DNA from 3 places in the Paenibacillus sabinae T27 genome. Region 1 is predicted to be linked to each of the others. Evidence: riboswitches for the same ligand, from Rfam matches in the RefSeq annotation. Region 1 holds a riboswitch; each other region holds the start of a gene.

What was found. Region 1 has a riboswitch for cobalamin ahead of PSAB_RS24445 (S-layer homology domain-containing protein). Riboswitches for the same ligand answer to the same signal wherever they lie in the genome.
Region 2: linked by a shared signal. The riboswitch ahead of metE (5-methyltetrahydropteroyltriglutamate--homocysteine S-methyltransferase) and the one ahead of PSAB_RS24445 (S-layer homology domain-containing protein) in region 1 are both predicted to bind cobalamin.
Region 3: linked by a shared signal. The riboswitch ahead of PSAB_RS01930 (anaerobic ribonucleoside triphosphate reductase) and the one ahead of PSAB_RS24445 (S-layer homology domain-containing protein) in region 1 are both predicted to bind cobalamin.

What each region holds. Positions count from the first base shown of each region.
Region 1 covers NZ_CP004078.1:1,038,523-1,041,728, reverse strand. Annotated here, with positions in the region: gene PSAB_RS24445 (S-layer homology domain-containing protein) at 1-1,236, opposite strand, end outside; cobalamin riboswitch at 1,410-1,604, opposite strand; gene PSAB_RS04655 (GAP1-N2 domain-containing protein) at 1,697-3,206, opposite strand, start outside.
Region 2 covers NZ_CP004078.1:3,665,190-3,668,395, reverse strand. Annotated here, with positions in the region: gene PSAB_RS16925 (serine/threonine protein kinase) at 1-135, opposite strand, end outside; gene PSAB_RS16920 (undecaprenyl-diphosphate phosphatase) at 349-1,212, shown strand; cobalamin riboswitch at 1,317-1,520, shown strand; gene metE (5-methyltetrahydropteroyltriglutamate--homocysteine S-methyltransferase) at 1,661-3,206, shown strand, end outside.
Region 3 covers NZ_CP004078.1:413,020-416,225, forward strand. Annotated here, with positions in the region: gene PSAB_RS01930 (anaerobic ribonucleoside triphosphate reductase) at 1-1,435, opposite strand, end outside; cobalamin riboswitch at 1,641-1,872, opposite strand; gene PSAB_RS01935 (MTH1187 family thiamine-binding protein) at 2,199-2,507, shown strand; tRNA gene PSAB_RS01940 (tRNA-Thr) at 2,765-2,836, shown strand; gene PSAB_RS01945 (glycosyltransferase family 2 protein) at 2,972-3,206, opposite strand, start outside.

The DNA of each region.
Region 1 (3,206 bases):
GTACATCCAGCCGTCATAGCCACCATACTTTTTCTCCTTGACGCCAGCTATTTCGCTGATATACGCGCCATACGCGGTCATTTTGCTGACAACCGCAATCCCTTTGGTATCCGCCAGCTTGTTCAGCGCATCCAGTGCGCTGCTTCCGTACACGCTGCCCTCGCCCAAGGATGCCGTTGGCCCCTCGATCGCTACGGACACCCGGACAAGCGGGTGTGCCGCCGGAGGGTTCGCGATAAAATTATACAGATTGCTGTCGCCGCCGGCCGTGAACAGGTTGTAGGCGGTCAGCGCCTGCAGTGCCTGCTCCGTGGCAAAAGCGTCGCCGCCGCCGGACAACAGGTGGGTAAAGGCCCCATCTGCCGTACGGAAGCTCATCAGACGGCTGATCAGATTGCTGCCGTTCTTGGTGAAGTCTGCGCCGGCCGGATTGATACCGTACGCGGTCAGGCCGATAATGGCCTGCGAGACGCTCTCGCTGCTCTCTCCATAGCCTCCGTGAGCCGTATTCTGCTGAGCGGACAGCCACTGCACCGCTCTTTGCCCGGCTGTCGCAACAGCCGGATCACTCTTGTAAGGGGCCAGGGCAACCAGAGCCATTCCCGTAAGGTCGGGCTCGCTCAGACCTCCGCCGGTAAGGGCAAAGCCTCCGTCACCGTTTTGACTGGAAAGAATGTGCTGAACCAGCTTGTCGCGGGTCCAATTCGCATCGGACGGCACCGTATAGCTGCCGGAATCCAGCGCGATCAAGCCATAGACAGCGTTGTTTAGACTTTGTCCGGTGATGCCGCTGCTGCTGTAGATCGGCTCGATCAGATTATAACCTGCAATATTTGCAGGATCTTCTCCGACCGCTTTAGCCGCCAAAGCGTATCTGGCATAGTCGGTAACGGCGGAAAAGACTCCTTTCTCCTTTTCTACCTTTTGTTTAAGTGCGGCAGTGTAGGAATCCGGCACTTTGTAACCGGCTTGAGCCAAGCCGATCGCCTGCCATTCCGAGACTACCCCCTGCTTCAAAATGGACTCTGCCGCGGAATACACGGCATCGGTTACGCCGATCGACTGGGCCACGGCCGCACCCGCTGCTGCTCCGGTATCTGCAGTCCCCGCCCCCTGGGAATCCGCTGCCTCGGCAAGCGCATGCCCCGCCGGTGCAAAGGACACGCCCAGCAAGGAAAAAATCATCAATAATGCCATTCCCAGCGCCAGAATTCTGGAAGAAATCCTGCTCTTCATTCTTCAACCTCTTTCTCTCTTGAGTATTATGGGAGTCTTCCGAAACCATAAAAAAAGACCGCCCCGGAGGGACGGTCTTTCGGAAAAACGAGCCGGGAATCCATGCTGTATAAGCCACTCCCGGCATCGGCCGCGCGTAAATGCCAGATGCCCTCACCCCCCGAAGGACACTGAACCTTGACTGAAAAAAGGCAGGTCTCCTGGCTTATGCCTCATCGCCTCCCCTCCGGCCTTCCCGTTCGCCTTGAACAGTGGCTTGTTTCAGAGGAGCGCTCCGCATATACAGTGGCGGGACCGCGCCGGATTCCAACCGGCTTCCCTTTTAAGCAGGCTTGTAATCGGCCTGCACCTTTTTTAAGACTATATTAAATTTTGACAATCTTTATCATATCGGTTATCACAAGGGTTGTCCATACATGAAAAGCCATTAAGCCATGAAATTGAACGCGTAAATTCTCCGCTATTCCGCCGGAGAACTCGCGCTTGCCGAAGGGGATGGAGCCGCCTGCGGAGCTTCCATAAGGACCAGCGTATAGTCTTCGGCTTTCACCGTGCTGCCGGCCGTCAGCTTAGGGGCGGAAACGAGCGTTACCTTCACCTGGTTAGGTGCGACAGCGGAAGATCCTCCGCTCCCGCCGGATGAACCCGGTGCCGGGGAGTCCGCAATGCTTGACCCGGCGGCTGGCTCTCCAGGCGGCGACGGCGAGCTTGCAGGAACGGTCCCGCCGGTAGCTGCCGATGGGCCGGCCGAGGCCGAGAGCGAATCCCCGGCGGCCTTGCTCTCATCGGCGGACACCGTGTCCGCCTGGCCTTGGCCGCTGCCGGCGTTTCCAGCTGTTCCCCCACCGGAGGCCGCCGCTCCCGAACCGGCAGCGCCGGCGGAACCCGCTGCTCCACCGGCATTCGAAGGGCTTGCCGATCCCGGCAGCCCGCAGTCATGGACCAGGCTGTCCACTTTATACACTTCAGCCTGGCCGGTACCGGCATCCACCTCAATCTCCGCCGGATTAAACTCGCGGCAGGCGTCCGGGGAGGCGAAGGCGAACAGCAGCGAGCCTCCGCCCCCGCCGCGCTCAAGATAGGCGGCGGCTTCGAGATAGCCCGCGCCAGCCGCAGACTGCGTCGGCGAAGGCTGCGGCGAGGCGGCCGGAGTCGCTTCGTCTCCGCCGCCCTTCAATAGGCGGGCCGCAAGGGCGCCTGCAACCAGCAGAACGATAACGGCCGCGCCGAAGATCATCAGCTGAAACCGGCGGCGGCGCACCCACTTGGCCAGCGGCGAGGCCGCTTGCCCCCGGGCCTCTCCATATACGTTTTGCAGCGCGGGTCCCGCCGGGGCCATATATGTTTTTCGGAATTCGCGGCTCTTGAACGCTTCACGGTCATGGCTGGCGAAATACTTTAAAATCGCCCGCCGGTAGCCCGGCTGGAGCTTCCTTGAGGAAATGGTGAACAGCGGATTGTCCTGCGACCAGGCCAGAAAACGGTAGACCGCTTCCTTGCCGCCTTCCTCCTTCCTCCGGACATGCTCCAGCAGCGCATCATACTCGAGCGGCCCTCCCTCGCGGGCGCTGCTGTGGTAGAAGGCCAGCGGCAGGCGGGCAAAAGGCTCGGCTCCGGGGCTCTCTTTCATCCAGCGTCGTCCCAGAAGCTGCACATCGTCCAGTTCCTGCGGAGACAGGCCGTCAAAAATATGCTCGTCCGGGTTCTCCTCCCCGAACCAGCGGTACGCCGTGCGCAGTACATTCGCCTTCCGCCTGCTGTGCAGGTCAAGCGGCGGGTCCCATTCGCCCATATCGAGGGCGTAGCGGACAAATGACAGCTCCAGCAGCTGCTCCTGCGTAATATCTTCAATCGACAGCCGCTCCAGCAAATACCGGTCGGCCGCGGCGGCCAGCTCCTTCTGGAGCGCCAGCGCTTCGGGGCGGATGCCTGCTCTCCGGCGGCGGTCCTTCTCTGCTTGTTCAATGCGG
Region 2 (3,206 bases), 2.6 Mb from region 1:
CAGGCAGCGGTATGCCAGTCCGTAGCTCCCTGTTCCAATCCGGGACAATACTTTGTACCGCTTACCGATCCAATCTCCCTCTTCCCGGGGATAATCCCTCCAGGCGGACAAAAAAGCGCGCAGGCGTGCAAACAATGAATATCCTCCCAACGTTACTTCCGTAATAATGTGATCTTTATGTTCATTATTGCACATTTCCCCGAGTGTACTTCAAGTCTGAAGGATGAGGTGAAATGCGGACGTTAGGTATTCTTTACTGGAAATGGGGCTTGCAAGTTTCAGAAACTGCGGGCAATGTTTAAGCTACTAATAATAAAACTTTAAATCATTTTTTAAGGAGGCGAAAGCTTGGATCTACTTGCAATTCTCAAAGCCGTTATTCTGGGTCTGGTGGAAGGCCTGACCGAATTTGCTCCGGTGTCCTCTACCGGCCACATGATTATTGTCGACGATATGTGGCTGAAATCCCAGGAGTTTCTCGGAAAATACACGGCCAATACGTTCAAAGTCGTCATTCAGCTCGGCTCGATCCTTGCGGTCGTCGTGATCTTCCGAAATCGTTTCATCGATCTGCTCGGACTGAAACGCTTCAGCCGGGGAGCGCTTGAGCCTGTTCCGGACGGCCAACCGTCCCCAAATCCCGGATCAGGCCGTCTAAAGCTAGGACAGGTATTGGCGGGGCTGCTCCCTGCGGGTGTTGCCGGCATGCTGTTCGAGGATTACATTGATGAGTACCTCTTCTCGACGTCAACCGTGCTGATCGGTCTTGTGATTGGTGCCATATTTATGATCTGCGCGGATTTGTTCGCACCAAAGCGTGTGAAGGTGCAGACCGTTGATCAGATTACATACGGGCAGGCGCTTACAGTCGGTCTGATTCAGTGCTTCTCGCTGTGGCCTGGCTTCTCGCGTTCCGGTTCGACGATTTCGGGAGGCGTCCTTCTGGGCATGAGCCACCGCGCCGCTGCCGATTTCACCTTTATTATGGCGGTTCCGATCATGGCGGGCGCAAGCTTCATCTCTCTGCTCAAGAACTGGCAGTATTTTACGCTGGACGCGCTGCCGTTCTTTATTGCCGGATTTATCAGCGCCTTCGTGTTCGCGCTGCTGTCGATGCGGTTCTTCCTGAAGCTGATCAACCGGATCAAATTGCTGCCGTTCGCCATCTACCGAATCGTACTGGCCGCGATCGTCTATATTATTTTCTTTTAACCGGTTATCAGGTATTGCTATAACTGGAGCCTCCATCTTCTATTGCGGGCCGCAAAGTCTTGCCGTAACATAAATGGTGTACTCAATATTCAAGCAACCATTCACCTTAAATAACGGAAACAGGTGCTTACCGGACCGAAATAGGCCGGAGGCTTAAAAGGGAAGCTCGGTGCAAAGCCGACGCGGTCCCGCCACTGTAACGGAAGAGTCTATCAGCATTTATGCCACTGTCAGCCCGGGCTTGACGGGAAGGCCGCTGACGACGATGACGCCTCAGCCAGGAGACCTGCCTGTTTCGACGCACTGCTGTACCTACGGGAGATAGGGAGGTGTAAGATCGCAAACGTAATGAAATACGTAGGCGTCTTTCCCCCTGCGCTTCCGGGGTGAAGGACGCCTTTTTTAGTGGGATTTTGCAGGTTCAGAACATAGAGGAGGAACGAAAGAGATGACAAGGAATGCCATAACAAGCAATCTCGGATATCCGAGAATCGGAGCCAACCGGGAATGGAAAAAAGCGCTGGAAGCCTACTGGGCGGGAAAGATCAATGAGGAGCAGCTTCGGACGGAAATGGATCAGTTTCAGCTCAGCAATCTGCGCAAGCAGCAGGAAGCAGGCATCGACCTGATACCCGTTGGAGATTTCACATATTACGATCATGTGCTGGATACGGCGGTCATGTTCGGCATTGTGCCTCCGCGCTATCGGTATGAAGGCGGGCCTGACGGGCTGGATCTGTATTTTGCCATGGCCCGCGGGAATTCCCGGGCGGCGGCATGCGAAATGACGAAATGGTTCAATACGAACTATCATTATATTGTGCCGGAGATCGGCGATATTCAGCCTGTGCTGACCGAGAACAAACCGCTGGCCGCATACCGGTTCGCCAAATCGCAGGCGGGCATTGACGGCAAGCCTGTCGTCATCGGATTATATACGTTCCTGAAGCTTTCCAAAGGGTTTGCCCTCTCGGAAATCCGCAGCGTGGCGGAGCGGTTCCTGCCGGTCTATGTCCAGCTGCTGCAGGAACTGGAGCAGGAGGGCGCGGCATGGGTCCAAATCGACGAGCCGGCTGTCGTAACCGGACTTCAGGAAGAGGATATTGAACTGCTGGGCCATATTTACGGCGCCCTTCATGCCGCGGTTCCGGGTCTTCGCATCATGCTGCAGACATACTTTGAGTCGGTGCAGCCGCTTGAAGCCCTGCTGAAGCTGCCGGTGCAGGGGCTTGGTCTTGATTTTGTGCACGGCGGCGAAGCCAATCTCGAAGCAATCGAGCGTCTGGGCTGGCCGGAGGACAAGACGCTGGGAGCCGGTGTGATTGACGGGCGAGGCATTTGGCGCTGCGATCCGGAGGAGAAGCTGGCTCTGGCGGAAAGGCTGGAGCGGCTTGTGCCGGAAGGCAAGCTGATTCTGCAGCCGTCATGCAGCCTGCTGCATGTGCCCGTGACGGTGCAGGGCGAGGATCGGCTGAAGCCGGAGGTGCGGAATGCGCTGGCCTTCGCCGACGAGAAGCTGGCAGAGCTTGGGCTACTGAAGCTGGCGCTACTTGAAGGCAGGGAAGCGGCCGGTGCGCAGTGGGCCGGGGCGAAGGCAGCGCTGGATGCTTTCCGCAAGCTGCCGGAGCGAAACCGCGTGGATGTGGCGGAGCTTGAACGCGGTCTGGAGGAGCTGACGGACCGGAGGAACACGGTCTACGCCGAGCGGGCCAAGCGCCAGCAGGACAAGTGGCGGCTGCCGCTGCTGCCGACAACGACGATCGGGAGCTTTCCGCAGACGCCGGAGGTCCGGCAGGCGCGGCTGAAATGGCGCAAGGGCGAGCTGAGCCCGGAACGCTATGATGAATTTATCCGCCGGCAGATCGCGGACTCCATCACGCTTCAAGAGAAGATCGGTCTGGACGTTCTGGTGCATGGCGAGTTCGAACGCACCGATATGGTGGAGTTCTTCGGCGAGAAGCTGGACGGCTTCCTGTTCACCCGGAACGGCTGGG
Region 3 (3,206 bases), 630 kb from region 1:
GGACGATGGCCAGCGCCTTGTCGTACACCTCGGCATCCTCGGCGTGATGCTTGCCGTACATCGCCTTCATGCATTCGGCTATCCCGATGAAGCCGATGGACAGGCTGCCGTGCTTCAGCAGCTCACTCACTTGCTCCTCGGGTTCCAGCAGTTCCCCGCCTTCCCATACGCCCTCGCGCATCATGAAGTCGGACGCTTTGGCCTTTTGCGCCGCCTGGATGCGGAAGCGGTGAAGAAGACCCTCCAGGGCAATTTCCATATAATGATCGAGATCATGATAGAAGCCTCCCTCATCCGCCGCTTGCCGCAGACCCGTAACGATCCCGTGCTGGACGCCAAGCCGGACAAGGTTGAGCGTATTGAATGACAGATTGCCTTTGCCGGAGCAGTAATTGCGTCCGAAGCGGTCGCCGAGCACCCGGGTGCGGCAGCCCATGGTTGCGAATTCGGTATCCGGGTTCGCCGGGTCGTAGTACGCCAGATTCAGCGGGGCGTCCAGATTCGCGAAATTCGGGTACAGCCGCCGCGCCGAGCATTCCGCAGCCTTCAGGAACAGCTCGTAGTTAGGATCGCCCGGCTGCTGGTTCACGCCTTTTTTACATTTGAAGATCTGAATCGGGAACACCGGCGTTTCTCCGCTGCCCAGTCCATTCATCGTCGCCGTCAGCAGGGAATCGATAACAAGCTGTCCCTCGGGCGAGGTGCAGGTGCCGTAATTGATGCTGGTAAACGGAATTTGTCCGCCCGCTCTGGAAGACATCGTGTTCAGGTTATGTATAAGACTCTCGGAGGCTTGGAGCGTTTCGCTCTCGGTCTCCTTCAGCGCGTAGCGGAAGGCCTTCGGGTACCGTTCCTTCAGATCGGTCCGGCTCATGGTGATTTCCCCGAGATCCTCGCTTGCTTGTCCTTCTTCAAAATAATCCAGGCCCTTGCGGAACTGCTTGGCGAAGGATTTGGCCACATAAGGGGCGAGATCGTGGTCGAGCTTGCTTCCGGATACGCCGCCGTATTGAGCGTTTTGCTGGGATTGAAAAATAATCGCCGTAAGCGCCATAGCCGTCATAATGGAGTTCGGAGGCCGCACGCTGCCGTTGCCGGTGTTGAAGCCCTGCCGGAGCAGCTTGTCAAACGGGATGAAAATGCAGTTCGTCGTTCCGATGGCGTATTGGTCCAGATCGTGCACGTAGACGACGTTTTCCTTGATCGCCTGCACAAGCTGTGGCGGCATCGTAAAGCTGCGGGCATACCACTTGGAATACTCGCTGCCGAATTTGCTCATCTTGCCGGAGAAGCTTTCCCCGTTAAGATTGGCATTCTCCCTCAGCAGATCCATGTCCCGGCTGTCGATAATATCGCGCCCCAGACCGATAACTTCCTCCAACAGAACTTCGTTTGCGCTTTGCCCGCTTGTTTGCCGTTTCTCCAGCAGCGTCATTGTGCAGTTCTCCTCTCCGTAACGTCCCTGTCTTAAACTTTGGTTGTCTTGCCTTCGGGTACCTTTCCTGCATTCCAAAAAGGCATTTCCCGCCAAAGAACGCAGAAAATGCCACTATGCAAGCCCGGCCCGATTGAACAAAGCCCGGTCATCTAAAAATACATAGCGGACACCTCTCCTGTTCCTCGCAGGCGCTGGTATGAATGGTGTCTCTAAGAAACAGGCAGGTCTCCTGGCTTCCGTCTGTTCTTCCGGCGCCTTCCCGAAGAGCTGCCTTGCGCTCTCAGTGGCCCTATGCCGGAAGATGCCGCCCTCGTCCTCGCCTGAGGAGGGGCATCCGGTTACAGTGGCGGGACCGCAGCGGATTCGCACCGCGCTTCCCTATTAAGCTCGAACTCTCCGTCAGAGAGTCAAGCACCTGATTCTACTATATTTTGTTGTGATTTATTTAAGATAACCCAATATATTGTATCTGTAAACATATTTTTTGATTTTTTGATATCCACAGAACATCCACAAACGGTCCACAGGTAATCCACAAATTCATCCACAAACCTGCCGCTTAGGGGGTGGAAAAGGTGGGCATACCGGGCTCGTTAGTGTCCGGATTTGCCTTCGATTTTGCCTCAACCAATCTCGCATGCTCTCCGGCCACTGATGAATGAGAGAGAATGATTTGTAGCCCGGCTCCCCAGTTGCTACAATATAGGAAAGATGGCAGGGATGTTTCCAAAAGTTCAGTATGGAGAGGGAGGCTATTCAAATGGCTATCGCCGAAATTACCGTAATTCCGATCGGGACCGGCAGCACCAGTCTCAGCAGCTACGTCGCCGGGATGCAGCGCGCACTGGAGAGCGTTGAGGGCATTACCTTTGAGCTTACATCTATGGGAACCATTATTGAAGGCCCGCTGCCGCGCATTCTGGCGGCCGTCGAGGTTCTGCACGAGACGCCGTTCGCGGCCGGTGCCCAGCGCGTGTCCACTGCGCTCAAAATCGACGACCGCCGTGACAAAGCGGCCAGCAGCAAGCAGAAGCTGGAGTCGGTAGAGCGGAAGCTGCACGGAGAATAAGAGCGGGCGGGGCGCCAGGGCCCGGCATGATTGCGGCCCTGCGGCCCACCGTGCCGCAGGGAGGCGGCCAATGGCTGGCGCCCGCCGGTTGGCTCCAATCGAACGTATGCAGCGCCGACCTGCGCTCCCCACAGGTTGGGTCAGGGCATTCTCTTTCGCAGGGAGCTGAATCCTTACCAATCCGGGGCGGAAAAAGAGTTGATTTTTTCGCCAAACAAGGTATAATAGTTTCTGTTGTGACGGAAAATTTACAACATGCTGGTGTAGCTCAGGGGTAGAGCAACGCACTCGTAATGCGTAGGCCGGGGGTTCAATTCCCTTCACCAGCATCCTATAAAGACAAGAATGGCGCAGGTTCCGGGATTTCGGGACTGCGCCTTTTTTTAGCTATTGGAGAGAAGCTCTTCCACTGTATGGTCAAAACTCCAATTGATTTGGGGTACACCATTCGCCTAGCGGTTTTTTTAGTATGGAACTCTCGATATACATCTGGATAGAGCCATTGTTAAAAGTTCTTCGTTGAACACACGGGATTGTCTATTTCGCTCAATTAGCCAATTAGCAAAACCTACTGCTGCTTGATACTCCTCATAATTTTCAGCATTCACCCGGAACTCAGCCAATTTAACCAATTGTGCGTATTCCTCATCCGATAATTGGATGCCCAGCCCAGAAAGTTGTCTCTGACGGATTCTCCGT